One region of the Methylobacterium sp. CM6241 genome, then DNA from elsewhere that is predicted to be linked to it. Evidence: predicted binding sites of a transcription regulator. Region 1 holds the regulator's gene; each other region holds the start of a gene.
The links. The regulator LexA, encoded in region 1, represses DNA repair genes until DNA is damaged. The targets are predictions, from matches to a motif close to TGTTCNNNNTGTGTTCNG.
Positions count from the first base shown of each region.

Region 2: ACYQR9_RS07580 (ATP-dependent helicase) is a predicted target of LexA. The motif match lies at 2,966-2,983, and genes of this name have one in related genera.
Region 3: ACYQR9_RS08970 (DUF3072 domain-containing protein) is a predicted target of LexA. The motif match lies at 1,194-1,211, and genes of this name have one in related genera.

Region 1 is NZ_CM139246.1:2,273,913-2,280,619, forward strand. It holds gene gltA (citrate synthase) at 1-871, opposite strand, end outside; gene gltX (glutamate--tRNA ligase) at 1,101-2,528, opposite strand; gene ACYQR9_RS10540 (ComEC/Rec2 family competence protein) at 2,707-4,977, shown strand; gene lexA (transcriptional repressor LexA) at 4,971-5,708, opposite strand; gene ACYQR9_RS10550 (GntR family transcriptional regulator) at 6,075-6,707, opposite strand, start outside.
Region 2 is NZ_CM139246.1:1,633,672-1,640,378, forward strand. It holds gene ACYQR9_RS07570 (AsmA family protein) at 1-2,414, opposite strand, end outside; gene ACYQR9_RS07575 (hypothetical protein) at 2,602-2,877, opposite strand; gene ACYQR9_RS07580 (ATP-dependent helicase) at 2,994-5,399, shown strand; gene ACYQR9_RS07585 (PhoH family protein) at 5,845-6,561, shown strand; gene ACYQR9_RS07590 (hypothetical protein) at 6,693-6,707, shown strand, end outside.
Region 3 is NZ_CM139246.1:1,934,706-1,941,412, forward strand. It holds gene ACYQR9_RS08960 (glutathione S-transferase family protein) at 1-301, opposite strand, end outside; gene ACYQR9_RS08965 (TetR/AcrR family transcriptional regulator) at 406-969, shown strand; gene ACYQR9_RS08970 (DUF3072 domain-containing protein) at 1,222-1,467, shown strand; gene ACYQR9_RS08975 (Flp family type IVb pilin) at 1,808-2,059, shown strand; gene ACYQR9_RS08980 (DUF937 domain-containing protein) at 2,096-2,959, opposite strand; gene ACYQR9_RS08985 (MATE family efflux transporter) at 3,078-4,532, opposite strand; gene ACYQR9_RS08990 (monovalent cation:proton antiporter-2 (CPA2) family protein) at 4,525-6,432, opposite strand; gene ACYQR9_RS08995 (DUF1127 domain-containing protein) at 6,612-6,707, opposite strand, start outside.

The DNA of each region.
Region 1 (6,707 bases):
CCTTGGCGACGTATTTCGCGACGTTGTCGGGCGTTCCGATCTCTTCCAGCATCTTGAGCGCTGCTTCGTTGGCGCCGCCATGCGCGGGGCCCCACAGGCAAGCGATGCCGGCGGCGATACAGGCGAAGGGGTTGGCGCCCGAGGAACCGGCCAGACGAACGGTGGAGGTCGAGGCGTTCTGCTCGTGATCGGCGTGGAGGATGAAGATCCGGTCCAGCGCGCGCGCATAGATCGGGTTGACGACGAACTCTTCGCACGGCACCGCGAAGCACATCCGCAGGAAGTTCGAGGTATAATCGAGGTCGTTCTTCGGATAGACGAACGGCTGACCGATGGAATACTTGTAGGCCATCGCTGCGAGCGTCGGCATCTTAGCGATCATGCGCAAGCTGGCGATCATCCGCTGCTTGTCGTCCGAGATGTCGGTCGAGTCGTGATAGAAGGCCGAGAGCGCGCCAACGCAGGCCACCATGATCGCCATCGGGTGGGCGTCGCGGCGGAACCCCTGGAAGAAGCGGTTCATCTGGTCATGCACCATGGTGTGGCGCGTGACCCGGTAGTCGAAATCCGCCTTCTGGGCGGGCGTCGGCAATTCGCCGAACAGCATCAGGTAGCACGTCTCGAGGAAGTCGCCCTGTTCGGCGATCTGCTCGATCGGGTAGCCGCGATAGAGGAGCACGCCGGCATCGCCGTCGATATAGGTGATCTTCGATTCGCAGGACGCGGTGGAAGTAAATCCCGGATCGAAGGTGAACATGCCGGTTTTGGCGTGAAGCTTGCCGATGTCGATGACGTCAGGTCCGATCGTACCCGTCTTGATCGGAAGCTCGACTTGGTTGTCGCCCACGGAGATCGTGCTGGAGGCGCTCATGGAGACGTGGACCCTTTCTTGGCAGAAGGCAGACCTTGGCAGAGGGGAGCGCCGGTCCGCATGGCGACACCCACCACTTCGGCCCGGAGCGCACGGGCAGACCTATGCTGCAAGTGCTCACACATCTATCGGGTTAGCGGATCGGCCCACCGCCTTCAACCGATCCCCCTCTCCACGCTATCCCTGAAGCGAAAACCGGGCCGATCTGTCACCGGTTCGATGCATGCGATCAGGCGGACGCCCCCTGATCGGCCAAGCGGCCCAGACATTCATCCCGTCCGAGTACGGCCATTACGTCGAAAACCGGGGGTGAGGTCGCGCGCCCGGTCAGCGCGGCCCGCAGGGGCTGCGCGATCAGGCCGAGTTTGAGTGCGTTCTCCTCCGCGAACCGGCGCACGGCCCCTTCCGTGGAGGCCGCGTTCCATTCCGGAAGGTCGCCGAGAGCCGGCAGGATCGCGGCGAGGCGCTGGCGGGCCTCTTCGCTCAGCAGTGTCTTCGCTTTGTCATCGAGATTGAGCGGCCGGGAGGCGGTGAGGTAATAGGCGCTGTCGAGAAGCTCGACCAGAGTCTTGGCGCGCTCCTTCAGGCCGGGCATCGCCGCCCGCAGCTTGTCACGGAGCTCGGGGGATAGGGTCGTGGGTAATCCGCGGTCGGCGGCGAGGGCCGGCAGGATCGTCTCGATCGCATCGATCAGTACGGCATCCTCCGCGCCGCGGATGTAGAGCCCATTGAGGTTCTCGAGCTTGGCGAAGTCGAAACGGGCAGCGGAGCGTCCGATCGACTTGAGATCGAAGGCAGCGATCATCTCCTCCGTCGAGAACACCTCCTGGTCGCCATGGCTCCAGCCGAGGCGGACGAGGTAGTTGCGCAAGGCGGCGGGCAGGTAGCCGAGGTCGCGATAAGCATCGACCCCGAGCGCGCCGTGGCGCTTCGAGAGCTTGGCGCCGTCAGCACCGTGGATGAGCGGGATATGGGCCATGATGGGTGCGGACCAACCGAGCGCATCATAGATCTGGCCCTGCCGTGCGGCGTTCGTGAGGTGGTCGTCGCCACGGATCACATGGGTGACGCCCATGTCGTGATCGTCGACGACGACCGCGAGCATGTAGGTCGGATTGCCGTCGGAACGGAGGAGGACGAGGTCGTCGAGATCCTTGTTGGCCCAGGTTACGCGGCCCTGAACCTGATCCTCCACCACCGTCTCGCCCTCGGATGGGGCGCGCAGGCGGATGACCGGCTTCACGCCCGCCGGTGCCTCCGAAGGATCGCGGTCGCGCCAACGCCCGTCATAGCGCATGGGACGTCCCTCGGCCCGCGCGGCTTCGCGCATGGCGGTAAGTTCGTCCGGCGTCGCGTAGCAATGATAGGCGTTGCCCGAAGCGAGCAGGCTTTCCGCTATCTCGCGGTGCCGCGCGGCGCGGGCGAACTGGTAGACGACGTCCCCATCCCAATCGAGCCCGAGCCAGCGGAGCCCGTCGAGAATCGCATCGATGGCGCCCTGGGTCGAGCGCTCCCGATCGGTATCCTCGATGCGCAGCAGCATTCTGCCGCCGAAATGACGGGCATAAAGCCAGTTGAAGAGCGCCGTGCGCGCTCCCCCGATATGCAGGTACCCCGTAGGGGAGGGGGCAAAGCGCGTAACGACGGGTGACGACATCGGGCGGTTAAACTTGTGCGTGAAGTGAGAGGGCGGATCGACCGGCCCGGATCGGCGCATGTAGCATGCGTTTTCGATGACGTTAAGAAAGCGTGGCGCCGAGTCGCGAAACGGGGACGATTTCGCGCGGGCGGCATCTCTCGCGCTTCGTGAGCCGTGAGGAGAGACGCAGCCGGAGATGGCGCAGGCCAGTGCGCGAGCCACGGGTGCGACGGGTGCCGCCTTGGCCTCGTCACGCTCACCCGCGATCCTGATCGGCGCGATTAGACGCTGGATCGTCGACGGGCTGGTTCAGGAATCCGAACAGAGGCGCCTGTTTCCCTGGCTTGCCGTCACGTTCGGTTTTGGCATCCTCGTCTGTTTCACCGCCACGGATGGTCAGCCGGCGCTGGCAGCACCCCTCCTCGTCGCGTCCGCACTCTCTGCCCTCGCACTTCGCCTCGGTTCGAGGCCCGTGGCCTTGGCATTGGTTCTCGGACTTGCCGCAGCCTTCCTGGGCTTCGCAGCCGCCACCTTGCGGATGCAGGTCGTAGCGGCACCCGTCCTGGCCCGGACGACGATTGCCCCGCTCACCGGATTGGTGGAAGCCCTCGACGAACGGGAAGTCGGCGCCCGCCTGATCGTTCTCGTGGAAAGTTTCGGCAACCTCCCGCCGGATCGCCGGCCCACGCGGGTCCGCGTTTCCTACAAGAAGGCCCTTGCGCTGAAGCCCGGCGATTTCATTTCGGCGACGGCACGGCTCCTGCCGCCGCCCGACGCGGCCCGCCCCGGCGGATATGATTTCGCCCGGGATGCCTATTTTCGCGGGATCGGTGCCGTCGGTTCCCTGGTAGGCAAGATCGACGTCAAGCCTCCGCCCAGGCCTTTGCCGCGCTCCGTAGCGCTGGCAGCCGCCGTAGACGACGCCCGCAACGCGCTGACCCGGCGCATCACCGACGCCAATGGCGGGCAGGCCGGCGCGGTGGCCGCCGCCCTCGTAACGGGCAAGCGCGGCCTCATCAATGCCGAGACCAACGAGGTTCTGCGTGCGGCGGGAATCTACCACGTCGTCTCGATTTCCGGCCTCCACATGGTGCTCGCAGCTGGCGTCGTGTTCTGGCTCGTCCGCGCGCTGCTCGCCCTCGTTCCGGGGCTCGCCCTGGTTTGGCCGATCAAGAAGATCGCCGCCGGTTTCGCCATGGTGGGTGTCACGGCCTATTGCGTCTTCTCGGGCTGGGATATCGCTGCCGAACGCTCGCTCATCATGACGTTGGTGATGCTCGGCGCGATCCTGGTAGATCGCCCGGCTTTGAGCATGCGAAACCTCGCGCTCGCTGCCCTCATCGCCCTCGCGCGAGAGCCGGACGGGATTCTCGGCCCGAGCTTTCAGATGTCCTTCGGCGCGGTAGCCGGCCTCATCGCTTGCGCCGGTGCGCTCAATCGCTGGATGCCGCCACGCGAAGGTGCGGGCCTCTTGGCCCGAACCTGGCGGTTTCTGGCTGTCGCGATCCTTGGCACGCTGGCGACGACCTTGATCGCCCAGATCGCCACGGCGCCCTTCGCAACCTATCACTTCCAGACCGTCCAGCCCTTCGGCATCGTCGGCAATGCCCTGACCTTGCCCCTCGTCTCCCTGGCGGTGATGCCGGCGGCGGTTCTTGGGATCCTCGCCTATCCCTTCGCACTGGACCAGCCGGTCTGGTGGGCGATGGGGCTCGCCGTACGCGGGATGCTCACGATCTCCGGCTGGATCAGCGGGTTCGGACACGCCACCCTCGTCGTCCCGGCCTATGGCAGCACGGCACTCTGCCTGCTTGCTCTCGCCCTGCTCCTGCTGGCACTTCCCGTCTCGAGCTTACGCTGGATCGGCCTTGCTCCGGCCGCTCTCGGTGTCGTGCTCGCTACCATGCCGCCGCGTTACGACGTCTACATCGACCGTGAGGGTGGCGGTGCAGCCTTCCGCGACGGGGACGGCCGATTGAGCATTCTCGGCAGCCCGCCGGCCTTCGTCCTCGAACAATGGCTCAAGGCGGATGGCGATTCGCGGAAGGTCGCCGCCGTCGCAGCCTCGCCGAGAAGCCGATGCGATACCGTCGGATGCGTCGTCGAGTTAGGGCCGGGTCGGATCGTCGCCCTCGTCAAGGACAAGCGGGCCTTCGCGGAGGATTGCGAACGGGCGAGTGTGATCATCGCCCGCCGGGACGCTCCCAAAGACTGCAGGGCCGGCTTCGTCATCGATCGCGCATACCTGGCTCTACGCGGCGCCACCGCCATCCGTTACGGCCCCGAAGGACCGCAGGTCACGTCCGCCCACCAACCTCATTCTCGTCCGCCATGGCGGCGGGCGGTCGCCGTCGTCACGCCGTCCCCTTCGCCTCCGAAGGAATCGGGACCAAGTCCGAAACCCATAGAACCCGAGGGCGACGACGGCGATCCGTCATCCGAAACGCAGTCGGACGGGCTTCAGTAACGACGGACCAGGCTGACGAGTCGCCCCTGGATCTGAACACGATCCGGACCCAGAACCCTCGTCTCGTAGGCTGGGTTTGCCGCTTCCAGAGCGATGGAGGAACCGCGGCGACGCAGGCGCTTCAATGTGGCCTCTTCATCGTCGATGAGGGCAACGATGATGTCGCCGGTATTCGCAGTGTCCTGCTTCTTGATCACGACAAGATCACCGTCGAGGATACCCGCTTCGATCATCGAATCGCCACGGACCTCCAGAGCGTAATGTTCGCCGCCGGCCAGGAAGTCCGGTGATAGCGTCACGGAATGGCTCTGGTTCTGTATGGCGGAGATCGGCGTGCCGGCCGCGATCCGTCCCATGACCGGGATCGTGATCGACCTGCCGCTCTCGTCCTGGGCCTGGGTCGTTGGCTGGCGCAGGGACGGCATCGCCTTGGACCGACCGCCTTCGACGACGCTCGGCGTGAAGCGGCGAACTTCACCGGCGGGAGCGGGCTTCGACGCCGGTGCACCGGTCAGGCTCTCAGGCATCCGGATCACTTCGATCGCCCTGGCGCGATTCGGCAAACGACGCAGAAATCCGCGCTCTTCGAGGGCCGTGATCAACCGGTGGATCCCCGACTTCGATTTGAGATCGAGGGCGTCCTTCATCTCGTCGAAGGAGGGCGGGACGCCACTCTCCTGCATCCGTTGTTGGATGAATTGGAGAAGATCCAGCTGCTTACGCGTCAACATACAGATCACTCTTCCACTGAAGCCAATGGCCGCGACTAACGCCGCTGAAACAAAACACGAACACGGTAAACGTTCCGCAAGTGTTCTGCAAGGGTTCCGTTAACCCGGTGGTAGAGTTTGTTCCTGACGCGCAATGTTCCGCTCAAGGCGCCTTACCGCGGGCCGGCTTGGCGTCCGCCGGTATCACCCGCCGGGCCCTTCAATCATCCGAAGGGGCTTCGTGCCGCGGGGGCTTACCCCGCCCCTTTATGGCGGGCCTTCGCGGTGTCCGGCGGAGCCGCGCGCCCAGTCCCCGCCGATGACTTTGTCGGTCACCGACGGCCGGGGAGCCATGCGATGTGGCGGGTACTCTGGCGGCAGCGTCGATCAGTCGAGATAGTCACCATATTTCTCGACATGGCTGGCTAGGCCGAGGCCGTGCTCGCGCACGAGGCGTTCCGCCAGATCTGCATCCCGCGCTTCCAATGCCTTGATGATCGCCACGTGTTCCTTGATCGAATTGGCCGCGCGTTCCCCCTGACGCAGCGCGGTGTTGCGAATACCGCGGACATGCATCAGCAGGTTGCTGGTGATGTCTTTGATCACGTCGCACTGGCCGAGCGAAATGATCTTCTGGTGGAAGCGAATGTTGGCTTCCGAATACTCGTCGAGATGATCCGACGGGCGCCCTTCATAGAATTCTGGAAAGTGCTCACGCAGGCAGTGAAGTTGTTCGTCGGTGGCCCGCTCGCAGGCGAGGCGCGCAGCCATGCTCTCCAAGGCAGACCAAGCCTGGATCATGCTGACAATTTCTTTCTTCGACTTCTTGATGACGAAGACACCGCGACGGGCCTCGAACCGCACGAAGCCTTCCTGCTCCAATACCGTCAGCGCTTCGCGCACAGGGGTGCGGCTCACGCCAAGGTTCAAGGACAGCTTTCGCTCATCCAGGCGAACCTCTTCACGCTGATTATAAATGTTCATGTTCGTGATTGCTTCTTTGAGCGCGTCATAAGCCAA
Region 2 (6,707 bases), 640 kb from region 1:
GCGACGCTGCCGAAGATGTCGCCGGCGGGCGATCGGTTGACATTGGCGAGAACCGTGGCCCCCGCGATCCGCCCGGTGACGTCGGCATGGGCATCGCGTCCGGCCCGCGACAGACCGACGAGCAGTTCCGCCGGCATCGGCGAGGGTAGGGCATCCGTGCTCCCGGCGAGAATGAGGAAGGGCGCGAGATCCGGCGTCTTCAAAAGGATCTCGCCGGCTTCCGGCGGGGTCTGGCCCGGACCGGGCACGACCGGCTTCACCGTTGCGAGCGTGAGGTCGGCGATGGTGCCGGAGATATCGAGGCCGAGGGCCGGAACCGAGCCGTCGGGCGCGGGCTGACCGCGTGCTCCGCTGATGTGCAGGGCGGCCGGCTTGCGCAGGGCGGCCATGTCCTCGCGCTCGAACCAACGTCCGGCGAGCGGCGTCGTCAGATCGAGGGACAGGCTGTCGATACGCCCGCCCCGCGAGAGCAGGTCGAGGCCGAGGCTGCCGCCTGCGGCTGTTCCGTTGGCGCTGGTGCGCAGGGTGTCGGCGGCACCCGCCTCGCGCTCCAGGGTCACGGCGAGGTCGAGGCTGCCCGCTCGCAGGAAGCCGGGGATCATCCGAGCCTCGGCGATCCACGTCCGGTCGAGAAGGGCGATGAGGGGGGCGGCCACCGGCGCCCACATCCGGCCCGCGATACGGCCTGACCCATCCGGCGCAATCCGGCCCGACAGCTTGGCGTTGGCGCCGGCGAGGTCGGTGACGTCGAGGCTGCCGACGTTCAGGCTCGCTCCGTCCGACTGGATGCTGGCGGCGATGGTTCCGTTGCCCGAATGGGCCCCGGCCGGCCCGTAGCGCACGTCCCGCGCTTGGATCGTCAGGCCGAGGTCGTGGTCGTGAAGGCCGGACAAGGCGCTGCCGAAGGAAGGCAGAGCGGCGACATCGATGCCCTGCGCCGAAAGCTGAGCATCGAAGCGCCCGCGCGCGCCCGATTCGGCCTGGGTATAGCGGGCGTTGCCGGTGATCCGCGCCTCGCCGAGGGAGAGCCGGAGGTTTCGCAGTGACGAGGACGGGCTCGCCGTCGAGACGTCCGTGGATGCCTGAATCGGGCGCCCGTCCATCACCGCGACAGCCGGGCCGCCGAGGCCGAACTTGCGCAGGTACCGCCCGAACCCGTCGGAGGCAGCGGCTTCCAGGGAGACGTTGCCCGTGAAGCGCAGGGCCGGTTGCGTATCGACCTCTCCGGACGCGGTGAGGGCGGTGTTGCCCGGCGCCGTCACCGAGAAGCGCCGAAGCGCGAGGCCTCCCGTCCGGTCGAACGTGCCGGACAGCTGGAGATTCGTCCATTCGTCGAGGCCGAGTCCGATGCTTTCGAGGGCGAGGTCCAGATCGACCATCATCGGAAGTTCGGATCCGGCGCGGGGCATCCCGCGCGCCAGCATGGCCTGACCGGCCGTTGAAATCAGGAAGGCATCGAGGTCGAGGCGGCGCGCCTCCAGGGTCAGTGCTGCCCGCCAGGAGCGCAGATCGATTCGTCCGGTTCCGGCCAGTCGCATGGCCTGACCGCCAGGATCGATTTCGGCCTTCACGTCGGAGAACCGCACCACCGGACCCCGCGCCTTGAACGTGCCGCCCAGGGAGAACGGCAGGTAGGCGCCCGCCACCTGAACCGGCGGCCCGACCACGACCCGCGCCGATCCTTCGGCCTTCGGAATCATCGCACGCAGCTGGCTACCCTGTGCGGGAGCCTCGCCGGGCACAGGTTCGAGTCGGATACGAGTGTCGGCCTCGAAGCGCGGACGGGTATCGCCGCCGCCGGAGAATTTCACGGCGACGCTGCCGTCCTCGGCGGGTTCGCCGGTGGCGATCCGGAAGGCGACCGCGCCGCTCGTCCCCTCGATCCGCCAGGGGCCCAGAAGCCGGGGCGCCGAGAGATGCACGGTCTCGGCCCGCACCTGATCGGTGCGGCCGCTCTGCGGGACGACGGTCGTGAGAATGACTTGTCCGATGGACAGGTCCTCGATGGCGAGATCCTGGTCGGCGAGCGTCTGATAGAGATCAGCGGGAAGGCGGATCGCGTCGTCGTCGCTGATCGGAAGCTTGATTTCCGCTCGCCCGATCCGCGTCTCGGTGAAGCGGACCTCACCCGTCAGCAGCGGTGTGAGACCGATCTCGGCCTTGACGAGCGAAAGATCCAACGCCGGCTTGTCGGCCTGTCCGCCGATGCGCAGCCGATCGACGCTCAGTTGCGGCGAGGGGAGGAGCCTGATGGCGATCCGTCCTTCGGTCCGCGCGTCGAGACCGAGCGACCTGCCGATCGTCCGGTCCACCAATGTGCGGTAACTCTCCCAAGCCACGAGGGGCGGGACCGCCAGGGCCGCGACGAGGATCAGGATGACGGCGCCCGCCAGCGCGGTCAGGATGTCTCGCACCGTCTTGGTTTCCGCCTCGCTCCGGCCCGGTCTCCGGGACTGCCATGGGGCGGGCACGTCATCTCACCGGACGTCATGCCCGGTCGTGCCCCCACTCTGTGCGGCATAGCACAAGGTGACCGGTTCCGCGCCAGAGGCGTTTCTCGCGGTCAACAGCTGCCGGGCATGCCCTCCGGAGCCGATCCGGTCAGCGACGCGGCGTCAGTCCCGAGCCGATCGGGGCCGGACGGGTGACTTCGTTGCGCTGCATCTGCATGCGAATCTGATTGTTCTCGAATTGCTGCTGATGCCGGACGCCGCGAATCTCGCTTTGGGTCGCAAGGCGGTCGTTGGTTTCGTTCAGCGATCGCGTGCCGGGTGACTGGGCCAAGGCGGGGGATAGGCCAAGGCCGGCTACAACGGTCAGCATCGAGATGGCGGATAGGGCGGTACGCATGGAACGTCCTCTGGTGATGATGTTCACGGTATGGTGAGACGACGCCCGAGAGGAAACCGTGGTTCCCCTCTCGGCCACCCATCTGGGGCCGACCTTTTGTCCCAACCCTCGACGTCGTTCGCGTTTTGGTCCAGGGAAGCAACATGAAACAGCATCCCGACGCGACGACGGCCCCTGTGCCGGCGCCGGCCTCCGGCGTGGCGGCCGAGGCCGCGCAGACCTCTATCGCCGCGCGCGCCATGGCCTCCCTCAGGCCACAGGGTTCGCCTTATCTCGAAGGGCTGAATCCCGAGCAGCGCCGCGCCGTCGAGACGACGGAAGGACCGGTCCTCGTCCTCGCTGGTGCAGGCACCGGCAAGACGCGGGTGCTCACCACGCGAATTGCCCATCTGGTCTCGACCGGCAAGGCGCGGCCTTACGACATCCTGTCGGTGACCTTCACCAACAAGGCCGCCCGCGAGATGAAGCACCGGATCGGTGCCCTCATCGGCCCGGCCGGCGAGGGGATGCCCTGGCTCGGCACATTCCATTCCATCGGCACCAAGATCCTGCGCCGGCACGCCGAGATGGTGGGGCTGAAATCGGATTTCACCATCCTGGGGATGGACGACCAGCTGCGCCTGATGAAGCAGGTCATCGTCGACCAGAACATCGACGAGAAGCGCTGGCCCGCCCGCGCCCTGTCCTCGGCCATCGACGGGTGGAAGAACCGCGGCCTCCTGCCGGAGCAGGTCCCCCCCGGCGAGGCGGGGGCCTTCGCCTTCGGCAAGGGTGGCGCGCTCTACACCGCCTATCAGGCCCGGCTCCTGACGTTGAACGCCGCCGATTTCGGCGATTTGCTGCTGCTCTGCCTCAAGCTGTGGCGCGAGAACCCGGACGTGCTGGCGAATTACCAGCAGCGCTTCCGCTACATCCTGGTCGACGAGTACCAGGACACCAACGTCGCCCAGTATCTCTGGCTGCGCCTGCTGGCGCAGGGGCACCGCAACGTCGCCTGTGTGGGCGACGACGACCAGTCGATCTATGGCTGGCGCGGGGCGGAGGTCGACAACATCCTGCGCTTCGAACACGATTTCCCCGGTGCGGCCGTGGTGCGGCTCGAGCGCAACTACCGCTCCACCGGTCATATTCTCTCCGCCGCATCCGGGCTCATCGCCAAGAACGAAGGCCGCCTCGGCAAGACCCTGCGCACCGAAGACGTGGCCGGCGAGAAGGTGACGGTGTCGGGCGCCTGGGATTCGGAGGAAGAGGCGCGCCAACTCGGCGAATCGATCGAGAGCCTGCAGGCCAAGCAGCATCCGCTTTCGGAGATCGCCGTGCTCGTGCGCATCTCGGCCCAGATGCGCGAGATCGAGGACCGCTTCGTCCAGCTCGGTCTGCCCTACCGCGTCATCGGTGGACCACGATTCTACGAACGTGCCGAAATTCGCGATGCGCTGGCCTATCTGCGCGTCACCATGAACCCGGCCGACGACCTCGCTTTCGAGCGCATCTTCAACACCCCGAAGAGGGGCCTGGGCGACGCCACCCTGCAGATCCTCCACGGCTATTCGCGTTCGCAGCGCGTGCCGCTGCTCCAGGCCGCCCGCAGCCTGATCGAGACCGACGAGTTGAAGCCGCGCGCCCGCTCGGGCGTCCGCGCTTTGGTCGAGAGCTTTTCGCGATGGGCGCGGATGGTCGGTACCCAGCCGCATTCGGAGGTGGCCCAGACCATTCTGGAGGAATCCGGCTACACCGAGATGTGGCAGAAGGATAAGTCCGCGGATGCCGCCGGGCGCCTGGAGAACCTCAAGGAGTTCGTGCGCTCCATGGAGGAATTCCCCGACATGGCTGCCTTCCTCGAACATGTCTCCCTCGTGATGGAGGCGAGCGAGCAGGAAGGGGCGGACCGGGTCTCCCTGATGACCCTGCATGCGGCCAAGGGGCTCGAATTCGACACCGTGTTCCTGCCCGGCTGGGAGGACGGATTGTTCCCGAACCAGCGGGCGCTCGACGAGAGCGGCCGCGCCGGGCTGGAGGAGGAGCGCCGTCTCGCCCATGTGGGCCTGACCCGTGCCCGAAAACGCGCCAAGCTGTCCTTTGCGGTGAACCGGCGCATCCATGGGCTGTGGTCCTCGACGGTGCCGAGCCGGTTCATCGACGAGTTGCCCGCAGACGCCGTCGACGTGATCGACGCCCCTGCGCATTTCTCCGCCGGCGCCTCGCGCTTCGACCGCAACCCGGCGCCGTTCGGTTCCTCCTACGCGACGCCGGGCTGGCAGCGGGCGCAAGCCAACACTGCCGGCAACCAGGAGTTCGGAGGCGGGAATCGGCAAGCTTTCGGACGGTCCTCGCCGCCCGGACGAGGCAATGGTGGCCCTCGCCAGATCGAAGGCGAGCTCGTCGCGAAGTCGACGGGTGCGCCGTCTGCGTTTTCGGATGGTATGCGAGTCTTCCACACCAAGTTCGGCCCCGGCAACGTGGCAGCCGTCGACGGTAACAAGCTGACCGTTGACTTCGATAAGGCCGGCCGCAAGATGGTTCTCGACAGCTTCATCCAGCCCGGCTGAAGCACCCTGCCGGCTCCACGCTCGATAAGCGATGTGGTCCGGCCGGTTCAGCCCTTCAGCAGGGCAGGAGTGTCATGGTCGAGATGGATGCGCCGACATCCCGCCCTCTCCATCCGCATGACCCGCCTCAACTGTCGCCGCCGAGTCTTCCGAGAGATATTCGGCCACACACTCAAGAATTCGCGCTGTCACGCCCCTGTCGCGACGGGAGCGGCATGGTGCGTGCGTAGGTGATTCGTGGGTCGCGCATGCGGGGCCCGCATCATCTTCGAGGCCAGTCGTCCACAGGCGTCGTGGCGACATCCGGAACTGAAAGACCTGCTCTCGAATTGGCGTAGTGTTGATAAAAAGTAGCCGTGCAGGAAAAGTTATCGAGGTTAAAAGACGTCAGCAGGTCTAAGATCAGTTAAACCCTAGTTGGCAAGTCCAGTTGGAGTGTTGATCGATGAAAAGACGGCGCACGCGACTTGAGCTGGTAGAAGACCGCCCGGTGCGGCTGCACCGCACCCGGTTCGACGACGAGCGTAACCTGGCCCCGATCCAACCGCTCACGGAGCGACAGGCCGAGTATTTGGACGCTCTCGCCGTCAACAAGCAGGTCATCGTTCTCGGCCCGGCCGGTACCGGTAAGACCTACATTGCTGGAACCCGCGCCGCGGATCAGCTTCGCCAGCGCCGCATCTCCAAGGTCATCATCACCCGCCCCAACGTCCCCGCTGGCCGCTCGCTCGGGTTCTTCCCAGGCAGCTTAGAGGAAAAAATCGCGCCTTGGGTGACCCCGCTCACCGAGACCATGAAGGAGCGAATGGGCGACGCCGCCTACGAGATCGCCATGAAGACCGGCGACATCGAGGTGGTCCCCTTCGAAGTGATGCGCGGACGCACCTTCAAGAACTGCCTCGTGATCCTCGACGAGGCGCAGAACACCACCACCGCCGAAATCAAGATGTTCCTCACCCGGATCGGCGACGATTGCCAGGTCATCATCAATGGCGACGTGTCCCAGACCGACCTGCGCGAGACGTCGGGCCTCAGAACCGTGATCCATCTCGTCAAAAGCCGCATGATGCCGATCCCGATCGTCGAATTCACCCTCGACGATATCGTCCGTTCGGGCATTTGCGCGGAATGGGTACGGGCCTTCGAGGAAACGAAACTCTGACTTGAGTGTTATCAGCGGCGGGTCGAACCGGACCCGCCGCACGTCTCGGCGTGCGGCAATCATCTCCCCGGCGCCAGCGGGGGAGATCAATCCGAGCGCAGAGCTCGGGTCAAAGAGAACGGAAACGCCCGATGAGAAAATTGATC
Region 3 (6,707 bases), 340 kb from region 1:
GCCGCTGCATCATATGGATGACGCCTTTGTCACGCGGTGTCGTACCCGTGAGGGTCGGATGGCCGTCCAGGTTGTCGAGATATTCCGTGATCGCCGTGGATTCGGTGACGATCGTTCCGTCATCGAGTTCGAGGACCGGGACCTTCCCGATCGGGTTCATCGCCAGGAAACCAGGCTGCTTCTGCTCGGCGGCGATGAGGTCGATACTGACGAACTCGACCCTTTCCTCCAGCCCCTTCTCGGCGAGAACGATGCGGATTCGTGCGGGGTGGGGACCCGCCTCCCGGTCGTAGATTTTCATCGGCACACTCTCTATCTGCCAGTTGGTAGATATACCATGCAGGTCGATGACGACACGTCAACGTCTACCTGCCAATCGATAGAATGCAGGTGTAGAAGCGGAGGATGAGCGAGAGCACCCGGGAACTGATCCTGAACGCCGCAAGGCTGACCGCGCAGGCACGCGGCTATGGCGGCCTGAACTTCCGCGATCTCGCGGAGGAGGTGGGAATCAAGGCGGCGAGCATCCACTATTATTTCCCCGGCAAGGCTGCCCTGGGGACGGCGGTTGCACGTCGCTACCGGGAAGATGCGTTCGCTGCCCTGGAGGCCCTATCGGACGCATGTCCGGATCCGGTCGCCTGTCTGCGGCGCTACCCCGACACGTTCCGCACGGCGCTCCAGAACGACAACCGAATGTGCCTCGGCAGCATGATGGCCGCCGAGCACGACGACCTGCCGGACGACGTGAAGGCGGAGGTGCGAGCTTTCGCCGAGGTGAACGTGGCCTGGATCGGCAGACAGCTGACCGCCGCATCCCCGGTCACCGCCGAGACCGCCACGTCGAGAGCCTGGGCCATCTTCGCAGCCATCGCCGGCGCGCAACTTCTGGCGAGAAGCCGGTCGGATCTCTCCGCCTACGATGCGGCGATCGACACCTACCGTCAGGCGGGACTTCTGCCGGGCTAGAGCGCTCTCCGCCGAAGTGGATCCCGGTTCGGCGAAAAAGAGCGCGGCAAAACAAAGGCCTGGAGATGTGTCCCGACCCAACGTGGTCGGGCGCAGCTCTAGCGGGGCACCAACGATATGGCCGCCGGTTGCCGGAACGAAGGATCGTGGCGAAGTGAGGCTTACACCCCGCATCCCGGGGATGGTCAGGGTTCGGAACTCATCGACGACCGCCTCGTTATGGAGAGAACAATTCATGAACGAGGTCGAGCGATGACGAAGAAGCAGGCGACGGACGAAAACGAGAACCCGAAGACGGCGGGCGGCGATGCATCGAACCGGATCAAGGATCCGAGCGAGTGGACCACGGGCGACGAGCCGATGACCGGCGCGCAGGCTTCCTATCTCAAGACCTTGTCGGAGGAGGCGAAATCACCCGACTCGTTCGAGCCGGATCTGGACAAGGCCGAGGCCTCGAAACGGATCGACGCGCTGCGCAAGGAATCCGGAAAAGCTTGATGGTCGGCAGCCCCGGTCGCGGGCTTGCGGCACTCGTTTTCGATAGGGCGAGACCCGATCCGTCTCGTCCTGGATAGTGATGTCTAGCGCGCCTTGGGCTCGGCCCTTCGGGGCCGGGCAACCCGGTGACGCGGAATGACGATGTGAGCGGTGAAAGCGCTGGGCCGTCGCTGCCGGATCGTGGGACATCGAACCGGATGTCGAGCCCCTGCTCGCGGTGGCGGGGGGGCACGTACCCATTGGAAGTCCGACGGCGTTTCGCTGGTATTTGTTTAAACCATCGGCAATGATTTCCTGCGTAGGAAGCTGGGCGCTGCTTCTTCAGGGATCGCCTCGCTCGATGACGATTTCTGAAAAAAACGATGTGACAACTACGGTCGCCAAGCCGATCTCGTCCTCGGATGGCCCTTCGTCCCGTTTCACACGGATCGCTTTGCGGTTCGCTCTAGATACAAGCGGGACGTCCGCGATCGAATATACGCTGGTTGCCGGCTTGATCTTCTTGGTGATTGTCGCGGCGCTCCGTAATTACGCCGATCGGGTCCACGAGCTTTACGAGTTCATCGGCCAAGCCGTCGCTCGGAGTACCTGAGGTCTCCTGACCCGCGCGTCCTATGCCGGGCCGGCTTCAGCGCCGCGTCTGGCCGGGCTGGTTCGGCGTCGGGTTGGGGTTGTTGGCTTTCGACGGGCCCATGGACGCCATGCCGTCACGCCACAGGCTGTCGAACAGGCTCTGCATCGTCCTGGCGTTTTCCTGCTGAACCTCCAACCCGGACTGGAACATCTGCTGCAACAGATCGAACGGGTTCAGCGCCGGACTTTGCGGCGCGTCGGCCGAAGCTTGCCGTGATTCTGGTGCAGAGGTGGAATCCTGTGCCGGTCGGGCCGCCGGGAACAGGCGTGCGGGCGGCAGGCTCTTCTGTGCCGTGGCGGTACGAGCAGGGGCGGCGGCCTGCATCGGCGGAGACAGCATCGCGCCGCCCGCTTTCATGAAGCCGTTCATTATCTCGGTCCAATAGGGATGGGTCGGGATGCCGAAGGGCGAGGGCGGGGGAGGCGCGGGCTGGGGAGCAGGCTGCCCTGGATTCATCATCACGTGGACGATCCCCGCCACGACCATGCCGGCCATGAGCGGCAGCATCTGCCGAAGGGCGGGCGTCGCCACGCCGCTCACCGCAGCTGCCTGTTGCAGGACGGCCTGGCTCAGATGCTGCGAGCCGAAGAGCTGGCGCATCATGGCATCCATCTGCGGCTTGGCCTGCGGGGCGGTGAGCGCGGCCGGGTCCATGAAGCTGAACATCTGGGTGAAGCCGGTGGGATCGGCGGCGGCGTTGCGCTGGAGGCCGAGCGTCAGGGCCGGCATCAGCGCTTCCATGGCCCGACGGGTCTGATCCGGCGACAATCCGAATTGCTGGCCGAAACCGTTGGCGCCCATGAAACCATTGGGGTCCATGCCGCCCTGCGCCTGCAAGAGATCGAACAGGTTGAACATGGCGGCAGCCTCTTGATCCCATCGCGGCCAGGCCGAATTGCTTCGGCCTGCTGTCGAGACGCGAACTCTGTCGCATCCCAGTCGTACTTACCAGCCCGAGATCATGCCCGTCCCGGCTCTAAACCAGTGCGTTCGGCCTCTCCGGGGCCGGAATATCGCCCCCGGAGGCATCCGCATCGGCCTTCGAGGCCAATTCGCGCGCGAAACCGGCCTGTTGCTCGAGCTGCGTCACCGTCCTGAAGGCGAGGGCGATGCCGATCGCCCCGAAGGCGACGGAGCCGAACCCCACCCCGGCGATGATGCCCTCGGGGCCATAGAGATAGCCTCCGAGAAGCGCCGGGGGCACGGTTCCGATGGTGGCACGGCCCCAATTGAGGAAGGTCGACAGGAAAGGAAAGCCGAGATTGTTGAACGAGGCGTTGGCGAGGAACAGTAGCCCGGTGAAGAACCACACGCCTCCGCTCACGAGGCAGAAGAAGACGAACAGGTCGGCGGCGGTGCCGGTGAGTTCGAACAGGCCCGTCAACGGCCCGCGAAAGGCGATCAGGGCGGCCCAGACCACCACGACATAGACCGCCGTCACCAGCGCGCCGTTCCTCAGCACGCCGCGCATCCGGTCGAACCGCCCCGCTCCCCAGTTCTGGCCGAGGATCGGCCCGATGGAGCCGGACATGGCGAAGAGGCCGCCGAATGCCACCGGCGTCAGCCGGTCGATCACCACGTTGCCGGCCACCGCCACGGCGCCGAACTTGGCCAGCGCATGGGCGATGAAGGCGCTCGCCACCGAGGGGGCGAGATTGGTGAGCACGGCGGGCAGGGCGATCCTGAAGACGATGGGCGCGTCCGAGATCACATCCGCGACGCTCGGCGTGGCGAGCATCCGGTGCTGGCGCACGCCCCACAGGCCGACGAGGGCGAAGGTCAACCGCGCCACGCATGTGGTGATGGCGGCTCCGTCGATCCCCAGCCCCGCCGTGAAGATGAGGAGCGGATCGAGACCGGCGGTGACGATGGCGCCGCCCAGCGTCACGTACATCGCCTGGCGCGCCGCCCCGACGGCGCGAAGCAGGCCCGAGAACATCATGCCCGGCCCCATGAGCAGGTTCGAGGGCAGGGCGATCCAGAGGAAGCGCTCGGCGACGGGCAGCGTCTCGGCGTCGGCGCCGATCCAGGACAGGATGGTCGGCAGGAAGGGCAGCATCGCGAGGACGAGGATGCCCGAGACGATGATGCCGTGGATCGAGGCGGAGGTGGCCAGCCGCCGCGCGCCCGCTTCGTCGCCCGCGCCGATGGCCCGTGAGACCAGGGCCCCGGCGGCGATCATCAGGCCGATATTGATGGCGATGGCGAAGAACTGGACGATGGTGGCGAAGCCCACCGCCGCCGTGAGCGTCGGGTCGCCGAGTTTCGAGACGTAGATCAGCGAGAGCAGGTCGACGACGAAGATCGCCATCAGCCCGATCGAGCCCGTCCCGCTCATCACCACGACGTGCCGCAGGATCGATCCCGTGACGAAACGGCCCGTCTCCCGTCGGGCGGCGGGTTTCACCGCCGCCGCGCTCGTTTCAGGCATCCGCTGGCGTGTCCTGCAATGGGGAATCCTGGACTTGCAACGTGCGGGTCGCGGCTTCGCGCTGTTCCAGGCCGATAATATCTCTGGTCTCGGCGCTGAGGGCGCGCGACGGGCGCTGCGGACGGGTCAAGGGTTCGGGTTTGATCTCGGGGCTGCCGCCGATATAGCGCGTTTCCTCCGGAAGGGCGCCGGCCTGCTGCAGGACGAGGCGCGCCACGTCGCGCTTGCGCACGTCCTGCGCCGTTGCGGCGGCGGCCTCGGCCGAGATGCCGAGCCCTTCCAGGGTCGCGCGGCCGAAGGCGATGGCCGATTCTACGGTCTCGCGAAGCTGATAATCCACGTCGCGGTTCATCAGCTCCACGGAATGCATCCGGTCGAAGGCGCGGACATAGGTGCGCACTCCGGTGAATTCCTCATGCACGATATCGACGATCTTCAGCGCCGCCTGGGGATCGTCGACACAGATGCAGAGCAGTTCGACCCGGCCGATTCCGGCCGCGCGCAGCACGTCGAGGCGCGTGCCGTCGCCGTAATAGATGCGGAACCCGAAGCGCGAGGCGGAACGGATCTGCTCCACGTCCTTGTCGATGACGGTGACGCTGATTCCCTCGGCGAGGAGCACCTGGGTCAGGATCTGTCCGAAACGGCCGAACCCGACCACGAGGACGCGGGCCTCGGTGCTCTCGATCTGGTCGGGCGCGTGCTCCACCGCGTCCGGCCGGTGGCGCGACAGGTAGCCGTCGAGGGCCTTGGCGGCGACGGGGCCGACCAGCATGGTCAGGGCGGCGAGCGCCACGGCGAACCGGGTGGAGGATTGGTCGATCAGCCCCAGTTCGGACCCGGCGGGAAGCAGCACGAAGGCGAACTCGCCCGCCGGCGCGAGGATCGCCGCGCCGCGCACGGCATCGAGCCAGGGCGATCCGAACAGGCGGAACAGGCCGGCCACGATGGCGACCTTGAGCAGGATGGCGGCCGCCGTCGCGCCGAGGAGGGCGGGCCACGCGCTCTTCAGCAGGCCGCCGTCGATGGACATGCCCACGCTCATGAAGAACAGGCCGAGGAGCATGCCGCGGAACGGCTCGATATCGGCTTCGAGCTGGTGCCGGAAGTTCGATTCCGCGAGAAGCACGCCGGCGAGGAAGGCGCCCATCGCCATGGACAGGCCGACATGCTCCATCAGCATCGCGGTGCCGAGGACCACGAGGAGGGCCGCCGCCGTCATGACCTCGCGCGCGCCGCTGGCCGCCAGCATGCTGAAGAACGGATTGAGGCCGTAGCGGCCCACCAGCACCACGGCCAGGATCGCCGCCCCGACGGTTCCCGTGGAGGCCAGCGCGTGCCCCAGCCACTCGTCGTTGCCGGTGCCGCCGCTGGAGGCGAGGAGCGGCATCAGGGCGAGGATGGCCACGACGGAGATGTCCTGGAACAGCAGCACCGCGAAGGCGCGTCCGCCATAGGGCGTTCCGAGATCGCCGCGCTCTTCCAAGAGCTGTAGAGCGACGGCGGTGGCCGACAGGGCGAGGGCGACGCCGATGACGAGGCTCGCGGCCAGGGTGAGGCCGAACAGGGCGCAGGCGCCGGCAAGCAGGATCGTGCAGAGGAGCAGCTGTGCCGCACCGAGCCCGAAAATGTCGCGACGCATCGAAATCAGCCGGGAAATCTCGAGTTCGAGCCCGACGATGAAGAGAAGGAGGACGACGCCGAGTTCCGCGACGCTCGCGGCGGTCTCCGGCTCGGCGATGAGCGAGAAGCCGAAGGGGCCGATGATGACCCCGGCGACGAGATATCCGAGTACCGCGCTCTGCCCGATGAGACGGAAGATCGGCACGCCGATCACCGCCGCCGACAGGAAGGTCAGCACCGGCGGCAGGAAGCTCACATGGGTGGAGGCGCTCGCCATGTCGATCCGGTCTATGAGGAGTGGGGTCGCCCGCGGCCGGTGCCGCGAGCGCGTCGCCGTGCTCTCCTCTTAGACCAGGGGCATCGCCCCCGCCACGCCTGCATGTGGTGGATGGGCCGTGTCGCATCCACTACCGGTGCGCAGCGGCACGCGGTTCAGGCGAAGCGGCGCGTGACGTGTCAGGCGAAGCGGCGCGTGACCTGGCGGACGGCGCGATGGGCCAGGATCACCTTGGTGGCGTCCGAAGGCGAGGGCGCGTCGTAGGCGTCCAGGAC